DNA from 2 places in the Neorhizobium sp. CSC1952 genome. Region 2 is predicted to be linked to the other one. Evidence: predicted binding sites of a transcription regulator. Region 2 holds the regulator's gene; the other holds the start of a gene.
What was found. Region 2 encodes PhoB, which activates phosphate uptake and scavenging genes when phosphate is short. Its sites were predicted from a motif close to TGTCATNNANCTGTCAT; they were not measured.

Region 1: the regulator PhoB is predicted to act here: its motif matches at 6,270-6,286, upstream of QTA58_RS00885 (esterase-like activity of phytase family protein).

What each region holds. Positions count from the first base shown of each region.
Region 1 is NZ_CP128416.1:171,066-179,821, forward strand. Features, by position in the region: gene QTA58_RS00865 (YhaN family protein) at 1-695, opposite strand, end outside; gene QTA58_RS00870 (DNA repair exonuclease) at 695-1,927, opposite strand; gene QTA58_RS00875 (aldo/keto reductase) at 2,023-3,009, shown strand; gene QTA58_RS00880 (aminoglycoside adenylyltransferase family protein) at 3,056-3,832, shown strand; gene QTA58_RS00885 (esterase-like activity of phytase family protein) at 4,029-6,221, opposite strand; gene hupB (DNA-binding protein HupB) at 6,419-6,694, opposite strand; gene lon (endopeptidase La) at 6,897-8,756, opposite strand, start outside.
Region 2 is NZ_CP128416.1:1,064,774-1,073,529, forward strand. Features, by position in the region: gene argF (ornithine carbamoyltransferase) at 1-478, opposite strand, end outside; gene QTA58_RS05525 (aspartate aminotransferase family protein) at 533-1,729, opposite strand; gene QTA58_RS05530 (GcrA family cell cycle regulator) at 2,138-2,671, shown strand; gene QTA58_RS05535 (PACE efflux transporter) at 3,025-3,459, shown strand; gene phoB (phosphate regulon transcriptional regulator PhoB) at 3,479-4,162, opposite strand; gene phoU (phosphate signaling complex protein PhoU) at 4,205-4,918, opposite strand; gene pstB (phosphate ABC transporter ATP-binding protein PstB) at 4,962-5,777, opposite strand; gene pstA (phosphate ABC transporter permease PstA) at 5,792-7,111, opposite strand; gene pstC (phosphate ABC transporter permease subunit PstC) at 7,108-8,592, opposite strand.

The DNA.
Region 1 (8,756 bases), 890 kb from region 2:
GCTTCCTGCCTTTCGGCCTGGACGGCAGCGAGCTCCGCCTCGATTTCCGCCTGCTCGGCGATAAGCTTCTTCCAGTCGCCGGATTTCAGCTCGCTGTCGCGCTCCGCCTTGCGGGCCTCCTCGTGCGCATCGAGGGCCTGATAGAAAAGCCGGTCCTTCGATTTCCGCTGCGCGAAAATGCCGTCGGCCTCCGCCTCGAACTGCTTGCGTAGATCGGAAAGCCCCGTCAGGCCGGAGGCGGCCGAGAACAGGAGGCTGCCGATCTCGCCGCCGCTCTTCAGCATGGTCTCGCCGCCGGCGCGCAGCGATGCGGAGTCGAGGCCGAAGGCGCGTTCGAAGACGTCGCGGGAGAGCGTGCCGAGGAACGGCGCCAGCGCGTCCTCCGGCAGCGCATCCTCGGCCTCGCTTGCCGCAAGCAGCGTGTTCTTGCGGCCGCGCCGGCGTCGGAAGGCGAGCGTCTGGCCGTCGCGCGCGGCGATTTCCGCCCCCACCCTCAACGAGGCGGGGTCGTGCAGAAAGCTCATTTCGGCGGCATTGGGGAAACCGAAGAGCAGATCGGAGATGGCGGAGAGTGCCGAAGACTTGCCCGCCTCGTTCGGGCCGTAGATCACATGCAGCTTCGCATCCGGCCGGAAGGTCAATGTCCGGTCGGTCAATGCACCGTAGCGGAGAATGTCGAGACGGTTGAAACGCATCAGCCCCTCGCCGCCCGCAAGAGCAGGAGGTCGCGCGCTTCCTCGAGCAGCGCTTCCGCATCGTCTCCGAGCGCCAGTTCGCCGGCGCCGGTGCCGCCCGGCAGGCGCGCGGCGATCTCGGCGATCCTGGCCTCGGCGTCCGACAGCAGTTCCGGCGGAAAGCCCCCCATCGGGATCAGCCCTTCGAGGCCGAGCATGTCCGCCGATGCCGTGGCCCCACCCGCTTCCGGCTCTACCCGCACGTCCAGCTTCTCGAGCCAGATATCCTCGTGGCAGCGGTGGCAGGCGGCCTGTACCTCGTCGCGAAAGTCGTCGGCTCGGGCCATCAGCTCCTTGCGGAAGCGGCTCCTGCCGCCGAGCCGGATGCGCAGCGCCAGCGGCCGGCCTTCCATCTTCTCGGCGACCGCCTCCAGCGCATCTTCCAGCCGGCGCAGAATGGCCGGGATATCGTCGTCCGGCTCAACCGCGACGGCGAGTTCGGCGAACCGGGCGCTGTCGGTGATGATCCGTTCGTGGGTCACGCGGCCGTCCTCCATCGTCACCAGGACCGCGCCCTTCGCCCCCTGCTCGCGGATCGAGCGGCCCTGCAGGTTGCCGGGGAAAACCACCAGCGGATCCTCGGCGACGATCTCGAAATCATGCACGTGGCCGAGCGCCCAGTAATCGTAGCCGCGCGAGCGCAGATCCTCGACCGAGCACGGCGCATAGGGCGCATGCGGTTCCCGGCCGGTGAGCGAGGTATGCAGCACGCCGATGTTGAACCAGCCGGCCTCCGGCTTCGGATAGGCCAGCGCCAGGTTTTCGCTCGCCGAGCGTTCGGCAAAGCCCTGACCGTGCAGCGCCACCTTCAGATGCTCCAGCTTGAACGTGCCGGGCCTGGCGACCGGGAACTCGCTGACGTTCCTCGGCAGGGTGATGGTCTTGGTGATGACGCTTTCGGCGTCGTGATTGCCCTTCAGCAGGAAGACCGGAATGCCGGCGCGCTCCAGCCGCGCCACTTCGCGGTTGAAGAACAGGCCGATCTTGTTGTCCTTCCAGTCGCCGTCATAAACGTCGCCCGCGACGATGAAGAAATCTACCCCGCGCTCGACCGCCTGGTCCACCAATGCCGAAAAGGCCTTGCGGCTCGCCTCGATGAAGAGTTCCGCGATCGCCGCATCCTTCAGCGCCAGCCCCTGGAAGGGACTGCCGAGGTGCAGGTCGGCGGCGTGAATGAAACGGAAGGACGTCATCGATTCGCTTGTTTTGATTGCCCAGCTTGAGCATGTGTTTTAGGCAAATGCCGGGCAAGGCGGAAGCGCCGCCTGTGGATAGATCGGAGGACATCATGAGACAGCACGCGTTCGGACGCACTTCCTTCACCGTCAGCGAGATCGGCTTCGGTGCCTGGCAGATCGGCGGCGCCTGGGGCGATGTCAGCGAAGCGGACGGCCGGGCCGCGCTGGAAGCGGCGCTCGACGCCGGCGTCACCTTCATCGACACCGCCGATGTCTACGGCGACGGCCGCTCGGAAAAGATCATCGCCGGTGTGCTGAAATCCCGCGGCGGTGCCCGTCCCATGGTCGCCACCAAGGCCGGCCGGCGGTTAAGCCCGCATGTCGCCGACGGCTACACAAAAGCCAATCTCGAAAGCTTTATCGACCGCAGCCTCAGGAACCTCGAAGTCGACAGCCTCGATCTCGTACAGCTGCACTGCCCGCCGACCGAAGTCCTCTACCGCCCGGACGTGTTCGGCGCGCTGGACGATCTTCGGCGGGCCGGCAAGATCGGGAACTACGGCGTCAGCGTCGAGAAGGTGGAGGAAGCGCTGAAGGCGATCGAATATCCCGATGTCGTCAGCATCCAGATCATCTACAACATCTTCCGCCAGCGCCCGGCCGACCTGTTCTTCAAGGAAGCGAAGCGGAAAAACGTCGCCGTGATCGTGCGCGTGCCGCTGGCAAGCGGCCTGCTCTCCGGCAAGATCACCCGCGACACGGCCTTCGCCAGGGACGACCACCGCAACTTCAACCGACATGGCGAGGCGTTCGATGTCGGCGAGACCTTTGCCGGCGTGCCGTTCGAGGTCGGCCTCGAAGCGGTCGAGGAAGTCCGCAAGCTGGTGCCGGCAGGCGCCTCCATGGCCGCCTTCGCGCTCAAATGGATCCTGATGAACGAGGCGGTCACCGTCGTCATCCCCGGCGCCCGCAATGCGGCGCAGGCGAAGGGCAATGCGGCGGCGGCCGACCTTGCCGCCCTTTCCGGTGACGTGATGACGGCGGCGAAGGAAATCTATGCGCGGCTGATCGCCCCGCATGTGCATCAGCGCTGGTAGGAGTTCCACGATCCGCATGGAGACAAAAGCCGGAGCATTCGGAACCATGGACGAGATTGCGAAACCGCCCGTCGAAGCCGAACAGGCATTGCTGGCCGCCCGGCAATGCCTCGGGGACGCGATCGTAGCGGCCTATCTCCACGGCTCGGCGGTAGCGGGCGGCTTGCGTCCGCAGAGCGACGTGGATCTGCTTGTGGTCATCGAGCCTCCCACGACGCATGAAATGCGAGCGCGCCTGGTAAGCGCGCTGATGAAGATTTCGGGGGATCCGCGCAAAACCCGTGACCGGCGCCCTCTGGAACTGATCATCTTCCGCCATGCCGATCTTTCCGCAGCGCTCTTTCCCGCCCGCAGCGAGTTCGTTTATGGCGAATGGCTGCGGGACGAATTCGAAGCCGGGATCGTGCCCGCCCCCGCATCCGACCCGGAGTTCACGCTCCTGCTGGCCCAGGCACGACGGGAAGCAAAGCCGTTGATCGGCCCCGGTCCCCACGAGCTCCTCCCGCTTATCCCGGAGGCGGACATACGCCGCGCTATCGGGGCAGCGCTCCCGGCGCTGCTCGGCACGCTCACGGGGGACGAACGCAATGTCCTGCTGACCCTGGCACGGATGTGGCGGACGCTGGCGACGGGCGACTTCGTTCCCAAGGACGTCGCGGCCGAATGGGCCATCGAGCGCTTGCCTGCCGCGGCCGGCGCATCGATCGCCCATGCCCGGGAAGCCTATCTGGGCATGGTCAACGACGATTGGGGTACCCGCCAGGACGAGGTCCGCGATGTCGCGGACGAACTGGGCCGGCACATAAAGGCGTTGCTCGATTGAGAATCTGCAGGCATCGGACCCATTCACAACTGAGGCCGCAACCCTTCTTTCGTCATGCCCAAACCCGTCCCGAGCATCTGCAAACCGTTGACGTTTATAGATCGTCGGCACAAGGCCGAGGATGACGTCGAGCAAGAGTTTGTCATCAAGCAGAGGCCGGGCATCCCCGGCCTCTGCGTTTCAGTTCGTGCCAGCCTTAGTTGATCGCCTTCAGCTCGACCGGGAAGAACAGCGTTTCGCCGGAGGAATCGTCCACGCCGTCGTTGTCCGTCACCGCGAAGGCCTTGCCCGACTTGTCGAAAGCGAAGCCTTCGAGCTTGTCGGCCACATAGCCGTTGGTCTGCTTCAGATCGGCGATGAAGTCGTGGACTTCCTCCTTCTTCACGAGCGGCAGCTCGCCGCCGAGCTTGCCCGGCTTCAGGTCGGCGATCGCGACGCGATAGAGCTTCTTCAGCTTGGCATTGTCGCCGAGCTGGTTGTCGCGTTCGACCAGATAGACGTGATCGCCGTAAGCGGTGATTTCCGAGAGGCCGACCCAGCCGGCATCGGCCTTCTCGATCGGATAACGGACGGCGCCCCATTCCTTGGTCTTCGGCTTGTAGGAAACGAGCTTCACGGTGCCCTTCGGATCGTCCTTCCATTCGCGCTGGATTGCCATCCAGAGCGTCAGGTCGTCGCCGGAGCCGACGGTCGTGATGCCTTCGAAACCGTAACGGGTCTCGCCGGCGAGCAGCTCGGCCGGCAGGCCGATCTCGGCCTTGATCTCGCCCTTGGCGTTGACGTTGTAAAGACCATGGCCGACGAGCTTGGCGGAGTCGCCTTCGGAGGCGAGCCAGAAGCCGCCGTTGCCGTCCAGCGCGATGCCTTCGATATCGAGCTTCTGGGCCGCCTGGCCGTTCCGGGTCACGCGCACCACGCCGGTGATCTCGGCCGGCTTCCTGGTGGTGTCGATGGTGAAGATCGATGGCTGCATGCCGTAGACGCTATCGCTGACGGCATGGAGGATACCGTCCTTCTCCGCATCTCCGACCAGGCCCGAGAGCGCGCCCCAGCCGAGCACGTTGCCGTCGACATCGTTGGAAACGAGCGTCGGGTAGTTCGGCTGACCTTCCGCAAGCTCGTAGATCATCACATGCGAGCGGGCCCCGCCGTCCTCGCCGAGATCGACTTCGTTGGCGGTGGCGAACAGGTTGCGGCCGGGAATGGCGACCGCCCCTTCCGGCGAAACGCCCGACGGCAGGAGCTGGACAAGTTCGGGCTCCGCGCCCGTATCCTTGTAGACGCCGACGACCGAGGCGCGCTCGGACAGGATGAAGACGTAGTTCTGGCCGTTGAAGGCCGCGAATTCCATGCCCTCGGGCTCGATGCCCTTGGATTTGGCGCGGTGTTCCGGAAAATGGCCGATGCGGGCAATCTCGCGTTCCAGCGAGGCGCCGGCTTCATGGAGAACCTTGCCGGTGCGGTCGAAGATGGTGAAGCCGCGCGAGCCGCCCTTCCAGTCGCCTTCGTTGGCCACGATGAGACGGTTGTCGTCGAGCCACTTGATGGCGTCCGGCTCGCGGACCACGCCTTCAGCCTTGCCGGTGAACGAGAGCTGGCCGTTAGTCTTGTTGTCGATGCCTTCCAGATCCGCCTTGCCGGCAGAGAAGTGGCCGACGACCTTGGCCGTCTTGCCGTCGACGATGGCGACATGGTTGTTCTCCTGCAGCGTGACGGCGATCTCGCCGGCGTCGTTGATGGCGACGAATTCCGGTTCCGGATCCTCGGGCGCGACGTCGGCAATCCCGGTCAGCGCGACATGCTTTATGGAAGCGCAGTCAGCGGTGCCGTCCTTCAGGGAGACGATGACGAGGTCGCCCGCCGGCATCTGCGGGAGGGCACCGTCGTTCACGTCCTCGTCACGTTCGTTCTCGATGGCGATCGCCGCAAAGGTCTTGTCCTTGGAAACGGCGATCGAATCCGGCTGGCCGCCGAGATCGCAGGTGAGGTCCACCTTCTTCGTGGCGAGATCGACGACGGCGAGGACGCCGGAGGGCTTGGTCTTGCTTTCGCTTGTGTTGACGGCGGCGAGAACCTTGGAACCGGCGGAGGCGACGGAGGTCGGCTCGCCATCGAACGTGAGGGCGCCAAGCGCCTTCGGAGCCCTGGGATCGGTGATGTCGATAAAGCCGATCGCACCGAGCGGGCTGTCGGAATAGATGAGCGTATTGCCGTCCTCGCTGGCGGTGACGATCTCGGCAGAAGTGGTGGTGAGCTTGTCCTTGCCGGCGGGAAGATTATTGGCGACGGGGAAGGATGCGATGCGGTTGAAGACCTGCTCTGCGCCGGCAGGCGCCGCGGCCGATGCGAGAAGCGCCGCCGTCAGCGCGGCGTGAATACGGAATGTCATAGGAGCCCTCCTGGCCATGAAACCACGGGTGGCTTTTGAGCCACGGGCATGACAGGCGGATGACAGTTTTCACACGTTAGGGCGGTGGCCTGCTCGGCCGGGGAGCGAAAGTCCGGAACATTCTGCCGGAAATGAAAAAGGCCCGGGGCGCTTGCCCGAGCCTTTCGAGTGTCACAGGTTGCCCGAAGGCACCCGCCTTAGCTGTTGACAGCGTCCTTCAGGCCCTTGCCGGCCGAGAACTTCGGCACGTTGCGGGCCGGGATGTCAACTTCAGCGCCGGTCGAGGGGTTGCGACCCTTGGACGCTTCACGGCGGGAAACGGAGAAGCTGCCGAAACCGGCAAGACGAATATCGCCACCCTTCTTCAGTTCACCCTGTACAGTCTCGAAAACGGCATCCACGGCAGATGCGGCATCAGCCTTGGAGAGGCCGGCTTTTTCGGCCACTGCGGATACCAGCTCGTTCTTGTTCATGTTTCCACCCCTTTCAACGGTTTTGGAACGACTCATGTATTTCGGGCTCGACAATAATTTGGTGTCGTGCCTTGGCAACCCAAAAGCTCCGCAATCGCCTGAAAAACAAGGGGGATGCGTTAGTTTTCACAAAAAAAGCCGGCAGAAAGCCGGCTTTTTTCGTGGATGGTGTCAATTTGGCATAACCAAAAGGCCCCATCGATCAGTGCGCGACGGCCGCTCCGACGTCGTCCACGCCCTCGACGGTGGCGATCACCGGCGTTTCCACCGTGCCGTCCCAGTCGATCGGTTCGGGCTGGCGGACTAGCGCGTGGCGGATCACTTCGCCCATGCGCGAGACCGGAACGATCTCCATGTTGTTCTTCACGTTGTCCGGAATCTCCGCCAGATCCTTGGCGTTTTCTTCCGGGATCAGAACCTTCTTGATGCCGCCGCGGAGTGCTGCAAGGAGCTTCTCCTTGAGGCCGCCGATCGGCAGCACGCGTCCGCGCAGCGTGATCTCGCCGGTCATTGCGATATCCTTGGAGACCGGAATGCCGGTCATGACCGAGACGATCGCGGTCGCCATGGCAACGCCCGCCGACGGGCCATCCTTCGGGGTCGCCCCTTCCGGAACGTGCACGTGGATGTCCGACTTGTCGAAGCGCGGCGGCTCGATGCCGAAATCGACGGCTCTGCTGCGGACATAGGAGGCCGCCGCGGAGATCGATTCCTTCATCACGTCCTTCAGATTGCCGGTGACCGTCATGCGGCCCTTGCCCGGCATCATCACGCCTTCGATCGTCAGGAGCTCGCCGCCGACTTCCGTCCAGGCAAGACCGGTGACGACGCCGACCTGATCCTCGCGCTCGGCTTCGCCATGGCGGAAGCGCGGCACGCCGAGATAGTCGTGGACGTTGGCCGCGGTGACTTCGACCGACTTCGTCTTGCCCTTGATGATCTCGGTGACCGCCTTGCGGGCGAGCTTCATCAGTTCGCGCTCGAAGTTACGGACGCCTGCCTCGCGGGTATACTGCTGGATGACCGCCATCAGGGCGTCGTCGCTGACCGAGAATTCGTTCGGCTGCAGCGCATGCTCCTTGATGGCCTTCGGCAGAAGGTGACGCTTGGCGATCTCCCGCTTCTCATCTTCCGTGTAACCGGCGATGCGGATGATCTCCATGCGGTCCATCAGCGGAGCCGGGATGTTCAGCGTGTTCGCCGTGGTGATGAACATCACGTCGGACAGGTCGTATTCGACCTCCAGATAATGGTCCATGAACGTCGAGTTCTGCGCCGGGTCCAGCACTTCGAGAAGCGCCGAGGACGGATCGCCGCGGAAATCCATGCCCATCTTGTCGATCTCGTCGAGCAGGAAGAGCGGGTTGGACTTCTTCGCCTTCTTCATCGACTGGACGACCTTGCCGGGCATCGAGCCGATATAGGTGCGGCGGTGGCCGCGGATCTCGGCTTCGTCACGGACGCCGCCGAGCGCCATGCGGACGTATTCGCGGCCGGTCGCCTTGGCGATCGACTGGGCGAGCGAGGTCTTGCCGACGCCCGGAGGGCCGACGAGGCAAAGGATCGGACCCTTGATCTTGGTCGCGCGCGCCTGGACGGCGAGATACTCGATGATGCGTTCCTTGACCTTGTCCAGACCGAAGTGATCCTGCTCGAGGATCTTCTCGGCATTGTTGAGGTCCGCCTTGATCTTCGACTTCTTGCCCCACGGAATGCCGAGCAGCCAGTCGAGATAGTTGCGCACGACGGTGGCTTCCGCCGACATCGGGCTCATCTGCCGCAGCTTCTTCAGCTCGGCCTCGGCCTTTTCGCGGGCTTCCTTGGAGAGCTTCGTCTTGGAGATGCGCTCCTCGATCTCGGCCATCTCGTCGCGGCCTTCCTCGCCGTCGCCGAGCTCCTTCTGGATCGCCTTCATCTGCTCGTTGAGGTAATATTCGCGCTGGGTCTTCTCCATCTGGCGCTTGACGCGCGAGCGGATGCGCTTTTCCACCTGCAGGACGGAGATCTCGCCTTCCATGAAGCCGAGCGCCTTTTCAAGCCGCAGCTTGACGCTGACGGTCTC
Region 2 (8,756 bases):
CGCCGGTCCAGGCGAAGGTCTTGCCCTTCACCGAACCGCGATGCTCCTCGAAGGTCATCAGATCGGCCATGATCTGGCAGGGATGCGTGTCGTCCGTCAGGCCGTTGATGACCGGCACGGTCGCATGCTCGGCCATTTCGACGAGGCGCGCATGGTCCGTGGTGCGGATCATGATCGCATCGACATAGCGGGACAGGACCTTCGCCGTATCGCCGATCGTTTCGGCGCGGCCGAGCTGCATCTCGGTGCCGGAGAGGAAAAGCGTCTCGCCGCCGAGCTGGCGCATGCCGACATCGAAGGAGACGCGGGTACGCGTCGACGGCTTTTCGAAGATCATCGCCAGCATCTTGCCGGCAAGCGGCTTTTCCGCCGTGCCGGCCTTGGTCGCCTGCTTGCGCGTCTTGGCGTCGTCGAGGATCGTCCTGAGATCCGCCGAGGACATGGCGGAAAGATCGAGAAAATGCTTCGGTGCGGCCATCTTAACGGTTCCCTATCGAGAGGGAACCATCGAATGGCGCCCTCTTCCTGCCCCTCAGGCGGATTTCTTCAGTTCGGCGGAGGAAAGCTTTTCCGCCGCCTTTTCAAGGCGGGCAAGCCCCTCGCGGGCCTCCTCGGCGGTGACGGTCAGCGGCGGCAGGAGGCGCACCACATTGTCGCCGGCCGGGACGCCCAGCAGATGTTCGTTGCGCATGGCGACGACGAGATCGCCGGCGGGCACCTTGGCCTTGACGCCCAGCAACAGGCCTTCGCCGCGGACGTCCTCGATGACGTTCGGGAAGCGATCCTTGAGCGCTGCGAGACCCTGTCGGAAGACAAGGGCCACGTCGCGGACATGCTGAAGAAACCCGTCGTCCAGGATCACGTCCAGAACGGCATTGCCGACGGCGACGGCGAGCGGATTGCCGCCATAGGTCGTGCCATGGGTGCCGGCCGTCATGCCCGAAGCCGCGTCCGCGGTCGCGAGGCAGGCGCCGAGCGGGAAACCGCCGCCGATGCCCTTGGCAAGCGCCATGATATCCGGCGCGACGCCCGACCACTCGTAGGCAAAGAGCTTGCCGGTGCGGCCGACGCCCGTCTGCACCTCGTCGAAAACCAGGAGCAGGCCGTTGTCATCGCAGATCTTGCGCAGCGCCTGCAGGAATTCCTTCGGAACCGGACGGATACCGCCCTCGCCCTGGATCGGCTCGATGAGAATAGCAGCCGTCTTTTCCGTGACGACGGCTTTCAAAGCTTCCAGATCGCCGAAAGGCACCTGGTCGAACCCTTCGACCTTCGGCCCGAAGCCTTCCAGATACTTCGCCTGACCGCCGGCGGCGATGGTCGCAAGCGTGCGGCCGTGGAAGGCCCCTTCGAAGGTCACGATATGGAAACGTTCCGGATGGCCCTTCACATACTGGTACCGGCGGGCCGTCTTGATGGCGCATTCCAGCGCCTCCGCACCGGAATTCGTGAAGAACACCTTGTCCGCGAAGGATTTCTCGGCGAGGCGACGCGACAGGGTCTCCTGGCCCGGCACTTCATAGAGATTGGAGGTGTGCCAGACCTTCTCGGCCTGAGCCTTCAGCGCCTCGACGAGATGGGGATGGGCATGGCCGAGCGAGTTGACCGCGACGCCCGATCCGAAATCGAGATATCGCTCGCCGCTTTCCGTCACGAGCCATACGCCCTCGCCGCGTTCGAAGCGCAACGGGGCCCGGGCAAAGGTGTCGAAAAGCGCGGCTTCAGCCATGGCGACATCACTCCTCTAGGCAGTCCGAAAGACCGGCCAAAACGGCCGGAAAAATCAAAAATGCCGCCCAATGGGGCGGCGGGGGCACTATCGGGGTTTAGGGCCCGAATGTCAACAAAGCCCGGCACCTTAGCCGGCTTTGCTAAAGAAACAGGCAGGCGCCTGCATATGTGACAAAAATGACTCTCTCCAACAGCAAGTTGGGGAAAACCAAGAAATCGATTCCTGCAGATTCTCCCGACTCTTGCCACGGAGTCAGCCTCACACTAGGTTAATCGTCAATTACTAGACTGCATGCGGCGGAACTAGTCACCTCAAGCATAGATGTAGTGGGTGTTGCGGAATGATGTCTGCAGCAAAGGTGGAAGGATTCTGCATGCCTGCAACGTCCAAAGGCGGAGAACGGGCATGAACTGGACAGACGAGCGCGTCGAAAAACTGAAGAGATTGTGGTCGGAAGGCTTGAGCGCCAGCCAGATCGCCGCACAGCTCGGAGGCGTGAGCCGCAATGCCGTGATCGGCAAGGTGCACCGCCTCAGCCTGCCGGGCCGGGCGAAAGCCGGCGGCACGGTGGCCACGGGCCGTTCGGCCGCCAAGCGGACCACATCGGCGCCCCGGGCTCCGAACTATGCGTCGCGCGTCGCCACCCGGACCGTCGCCCGCGCGGTCGGCGCAACTCTTCTCAAGGAAGAGATCGAAGTCGAGGCTTTCGAGGAGATGGAATATCGTCCGGCCGCCAATGTGGTGGTGCCGATCTCCCGTCGCCTCGCCCTGACGGAACTCACCGAGCGCACCTGCAAGTGGCCGGTCGGCGATCCGCTCAAGGAAGATTTCCACTTCTGCGGCTGCGACTCCCCGGACAATTCGCCCTATTGCGGCTATCACACGCGGCTTGCCTATCAGCCGGTTCACGACCGCCGCAGGGCGAGTGCCCGGGCCTGACACGAACGCGGCACGAGAATGAATTGAAAGCGGGCTTCGAGATCGCTTCAGACTGCCGACAAAGGTTCGAAAATCTCTGATCGTCTTGCTCAGGCCTGTCCCGAGCATCTGCAAACCATCGATGTTTACAGATCCTCGGCACAAGGCCGAGGATGACGCCGAGCGAGACGCAAGATTTGTCATCAAGCTGAAGCGGGCTTCGAGGCCCGCTTTTTTCGTGTGCATGGCAGCTATGCCCTGCCGCGGCTTGCCGAGCAGTGCGAAAGCACCTATCTCAAGGATGCGAGGACGACCTCCCCCAATATCGGGCCAAAACTCCGGGACGACCCGGAACGAACCCACCGGGGAATATCATGCGCTCGACCCGCGACCGTATCCGCCACGCCATCAGCTTCGAAGTCATCGCGCTTCTCATCGTCACGCCGCTCGGGGCGCTTGCCTTCGGCAAACCGCTCTCCGACATCGGCGTCATCGCAATCGGCGGTGCGACGATCGCGACCGGCTGGAACTATCTCTACAATCTCGGTTTCGACCATCTGATGCGGCGGCTGACCGGCGGCACGCAGAAAACGCCGGCAATCCGCGTCGGCCATGCCATCCTTTTCGAGGTAGGCCTGCTGATCGTGCTTCTGCCCTTCGTCGCCTGGTATCTCGATATCAGCCTGTGGGAAGCGCTGGTCATGGACGTGGCTTTTGCCGTCTTCTACGTCTTCTATGCCTTCGCCTTCAACTGGGCCTACGACCGGCTGTTTCCGCTGCCGGAATGGCAGGAGGCTGAGGCGCGATGACGCGCGCCTCTTCCAGCGATCAGGATTCCATCGAATAACCCGCACCGCGGACGGTGCGGATGACATCCTGCATGTTGGAGAAATTCAACGCCTTGCGCAGGCGCCCCACATGCACGTCGACTGTGCGCTCGTCCACGTAGATGTCGTGGCCCCAGACGCCGTCCAGGAGCTGCGAACGGGAGAAGACGCGGCCGGGCGATGCCATCAGGAACTCCAGCAGGCGGAATTCCGTCGGGCCGAGGCGGACCTCACGGCTCTTGCGATGCACGCGGTGGGTCTCGCGGTCGAGCTCGATGTCGCCGCAGCGCAGAACGCTGGAGAGCACTTCCGGGCGCGCCCGCCGCAGCATCGCCTTGACGCGGGCCATAAGCTCCGGCGTCGAGAAGGGCTTGACCACATAGTCGTCCGCACCCGTGGCCAGGCCGCGGACACGCTCGCTCTCCTCGCCGCGGGCCGTCAGCATGATGATCGGCAGGCGCTCGGTTTCCGGGCGCATGCGCAGGCGCCGGCAGAGTTCGATGCCGGAAACGCCGGGCAGCATCCAGTCGAGGATCAGAAGATCCGGCGTGCGCTCCTGAAGCCTTATCTCGGCCTCGTCCCCCCGCAGGATCGTCTCGACGTCATAACCTTCGGCTTCGAGATTGTAGCGAAGAAGCACGCTCAGCGCTTCCTCATCCTCCACGACAGCGATTTTTGGCAGCATTCTCACCCTGCTCCGTCAGCATTCCGTCATTCGGTGCCGTTTTTACTCGGTAACGGCGCCGAGCGTGTTCGACGTATCGTCCTTCGGACGCTCGCCTTCCGGCTGGGCACCCGTCGTCATGTAGTAGATCGTCTCGGCGATGTTGGTGGCGTGGTCGCCGATCCGCTCGATGTTCTTGGCGCAGAACAGCAGATGCGTGCAGGTGGTGATATTGCGCGGATCCTCCATCATGTAGGTGAGGAGCTCGCGGAACAGGGACGTGTACATCGCGTCGATTTCCTCGTCGCGGATGCGGATCGCTTCCGCCTTCTCGGCGGACCGGCTCGCATAGACGTCGAGCACTTCCTTGAGCTGCACGAGCGCGAGATCGGAAAGGTGCTCGATGCCGCGGGCAAGCTTGCGCGGCACGCCGGTGCCCTGAACCGCGATGACCCGCTTGGCGGTGTTCTTGCCGAGATCGCCGACGCGTTCCAGATCGCCGGCGATGCGCAAGGTGCCGACGATCTCGCGCAGGTCGGACGCCATCGGCTGGCGCTTGGCGATCGTGACGATCGCCTTGTCCTGGATCTCGCGCTCGGCGTGATCCAGGATCACGTCGTCGGAGATGACCTTCTGGGCAAGCGCCGAGTCGGAATTCACAAGCGCGCGTACGGCGTCCGAGCACATCTGCTCGGCAAGACCGCCCATTTCGGAAATGCGGCGGCTCAGATATTTCAGTTCGTCGTCGTAGGCCGACAGGATATGGGTCGATGCCATCTTCTAATCCTCGAAATTGATGTCAGGCGGCACAGCCGGCCGATCAGCCGAAACGGCCCATGATGTAATCCTGGGTGCGCTGGTCGTCCGGGTTGGTGAACATCTTGTCCGTGTCGTTCTCCTCGACCAGCTGGCCGAGGTGGAACATGGCGGTGCGCTGGGACACACGGGCGGCCTGCTGCATCGAGTGCGTCACGATGACGATCGTGTAGTTGGCGCGCAGCTCGTGGATGAGCTCCTCGACCTTGGCGGTCGCGATCGGGTCGAGCGCCGAGCAGGGTTCGTCCATGAGGATGACTTCCGGCGATACGGCGACCGCGCGGGCGATGCAGAGGCGCTGCTGCTGGCCGCCCGAAAGGCCGGTGCCGGATTCATGCAGGCGGTCCTTGACTTCCGTCCACAGGCCGGCGCGCTGGAGGCTCGCCTCGACGATCTGGTCCATGTCGGCTTTGTTCCTGGCCAGCCCGTGGATGCGCGGGCCGTAGGCGATGTTCTCGTAGATCGACTTCGGGAACGGGTTCGGCTTCTGGAAGACCATGCCGACGCGGGCGCGCAGTTCGACGACATCGATCTGCGGATCGTAGATATCGTCCGTATCGAGGGTGATCTTGCCGGTGACGCGGCAATTCTCGATCGTGTCGTTCATGCGGTTGAGGCAGCGCAGGAAGGTGGACTTGCCGCAGCCAGAGGGACCGATAAGAGCCGTCACGGTGTTTTCGCGGACGTTGAGGTTCACGTCGAAAAGCGCTCGCTTCTCGCCGTAATACACGGACACGTCCTTGCCGATCATCTTATGCGAAACATCACTCATCTTCTGGTCCAGCGCCTTTTCAACTGCTGCTTCCGACATCATGTTCATCGTATCTACTCCTTCTACCAGCGACGCTCAAAGCGCCGCCGCAAGAGAATTGCGCCAACGTTCATTACGATGAGGAACAGGAGCAGGATGATGATCGCTCCCGAGGTACGCTCGACGAACGCGCGCTCGGCTTCGTTCGCCCACATGTAGATCTGCACCGGCAGCGCCGTCGAGGGATCGAGCGGCGTGGTCGGATAGTTGGCCACGAAGGCGACCATGCCGATCAAAAGCAGCGGTGCGGTTTCGCCGAGCGCGTGGGCGAGACCGATGATGGTCCCGGTCAGGATGCCCGGCATGGCAAGCGGCAGGACGTGATGGAAGATCGTCTGCATCTTGGAGGCGCCGAGGCCGAGGGCGGCCGCGCGGATCGATGGCGGCACCGCCTTCAGCGCCGCGCGCGTGGCGATGATGATCGTCGGCAGCGTCATCAGGGTCAGAACCAGGCCACCCACCAGGGAAGCGGAGCGCGGCAGGCCGGCGAAGTTGACGAAGACGGCAAGCCCGAGAAGACCGTAGACGATCGAGGGGACGGCAGCGAGGTTGTTGATGTTCACCTCGATCAGGTCGGTGAACCTGTTCTTCGGGGCGAATTCCTCGAGATAGATCGAGGCGGCGACGCCGATCGGCAGCGACAGGACCAGCACGATCAGCATCATGTAGAACGAACCGATGAGGGCGACACCGACGCCGGCGGCCTCCGGACGGCTCGACGCGCCATTGACGAAAATGCCGGTATTGAAGTGCTTCGCCAGCGCGCCGCTTTCGGCAAGCTGGTTCATCCAGCCCACCTGGCGGTCGGAAACCTTGCGGTTGGTCTCGGGAACCGAAAGATCGATCTGGCCCTTGAAGGCGGAGTCGAGATCGCCTGCGGCCAGCAGCGAGACGGTCTGCGTCGTGCCGATCAGCGACGGATTGGCGACGACCATGTCGCGAAGCTGGGTGCGGACGCCATCCGAGATCATCTGGTTGACGGCGCGCAGCCCGGCACGGTCGTTCTCGGCCACGCCGAGCACCTTGGCAACCGCGTTGCGGGCGAGGATCGGGTAGTTCGCCGTCATCAACTTCTGCGGATCGGTGGCCCGCTCGTTCTGCGGGTCGATGACCTGCTCGGAGAACTCGACCGGCACGGTGATCATCGTCTGCTGGAAGGCGGTATAGCCCTTGGAGACGACCGACCAGATGAGGATCAGCAGGAAGATGATGCCGAAGGACAGGGCGGCTATGCCATAGGCGCGGAAGCGGCGTTCGGCGGCGTAACGGCGCTTGATGCCGATATCGCGACGGGCGGGCTTGGCCTTGGGGATGCCTGCTGCGGGAGAAAGTGCATCGGTCATTCGTACTGCTCCCGATATTTGCGCACGATGTAGAGTGCATAGATGTTGAGGCAAAGCGTGATCGCGAAGAGCGTGATGCCGAGCGCGAAGGCCACCAGGGTCTGCGGCGAGGTGAACTCGAGGTCGCCCGTCAGCTGGCTGACGATCTTGACCGTCACCGTCGTCATCGGCTCGAAGGGATCGAACTGGATGCGGGCGGCGACGCCGGCGGCCAGCACGACGATCATGGTCTCGCCGATGGCGCGGGAAGCGGTCATCAGGATGGCGCCGACGATGCCCGGAAGCGCTGCGGGCAACGTCACGCGCTTGACGGTTTCGGAGCGGGTCGCGCCGAGACCGAGCGAACCGTCGCGCAGGGCGCGAGGCACGGCGGTGATGATGTCGTCGGACAGCGAGGAAACGTAAGGGATCAGCATGATGCCCATGACGAAACCGGCCGTCAGCACGCTTTGCGCCTGGATGAAGTTCATGTAGTCGCCGGTCAGCAGGCCATTCACCTGCGAGGAGAGATCGCGCAGGAAGGGACCGACAACAGTCAGGGCGAAAAAGCCGTAGACGATGGTCGGGATGCCGGCAAGGACTTCAAGCAGCGGCTTGGCGATCGAACGCACCTTCGGCGAGGCATACTCGGACATGTAGATGGCCGAGAAAAGACCGACCGGGACCGCGACGAGCATCGCCACCAGGCCGATATAGAGCGTGCCGAGAAGCAGCGGGATCAGGCCGAACTGGCCTTCCGAGTCGGTCGCGCCGGCGGCCGCGAAGCGCGGATCCCAGACGGTGCCGAAGAAGAATTCCCAGGCGGGCACGCGTGCAAAGAAGTGTCCCGCTTCCGTCAGCATCGACAGGACGATGCCGATCGTCGTGAGGATCGCGATGGACGACGCGACGACGAGACTGGCCAGGATGACCTTCTCGACCCGGTTGCGGGCGCGGAAACGGGGAGCGATCTGGCGGAACGCGAGCAGCGCACCGGCCAGCGACGCGGCGAGCACCACGATCGTCATCGCCGTCCGGCTCAACGCGGTCATGGTGTTCAGCTCGCCGGCGGCCTCGACCATGAAGGGCTGCGGCTCACCCGCGAGCGGCACGCCCTTGGCGCCGAGCGCGGCGCGCAGCTCGGCCGGATTGCTGCCCACCCGCTCGATCTCTTCCAGCGACAGCACGTTCATGCCGCGCGCAAGCGAGCTCACCATGCCGAAGTTCAGCCCCTGCTCGGCCTCGGAGAGAGCCTTCACCTCTTCGGGGAAGCCCGAACGAACGGAAGAATTGATGTAGATCGGGCTGGCGACAAGCCAAACCGCAAGGATCAGCAAGGCGGGAACGATCGCCCACAGGGCGATGAACGACCCGTAATATCCCGGTCGGGAATGCAGTTTGGACGACAGTCCGCCGGCAAGCGCCATGGCGCGCCGCGCGCCGGCAACGTATCCGGCAATGCCGATCAACGCCACAATCAATAATATCAATGATGTACTCATCAGAATCCCCCGGCCTACCGCCGATGGCGGCAACCCATACCGCCCAGCTCCGCTCATCGGAACCGATCGCATCCGCGTCCGCGCCGTGCGCGTCGACCGCCGCTTTTCCTGCGGCGCCTCGAGCTGCGATGAACAGCCCGATCAAGGAAAATCGGCGCCGCCAG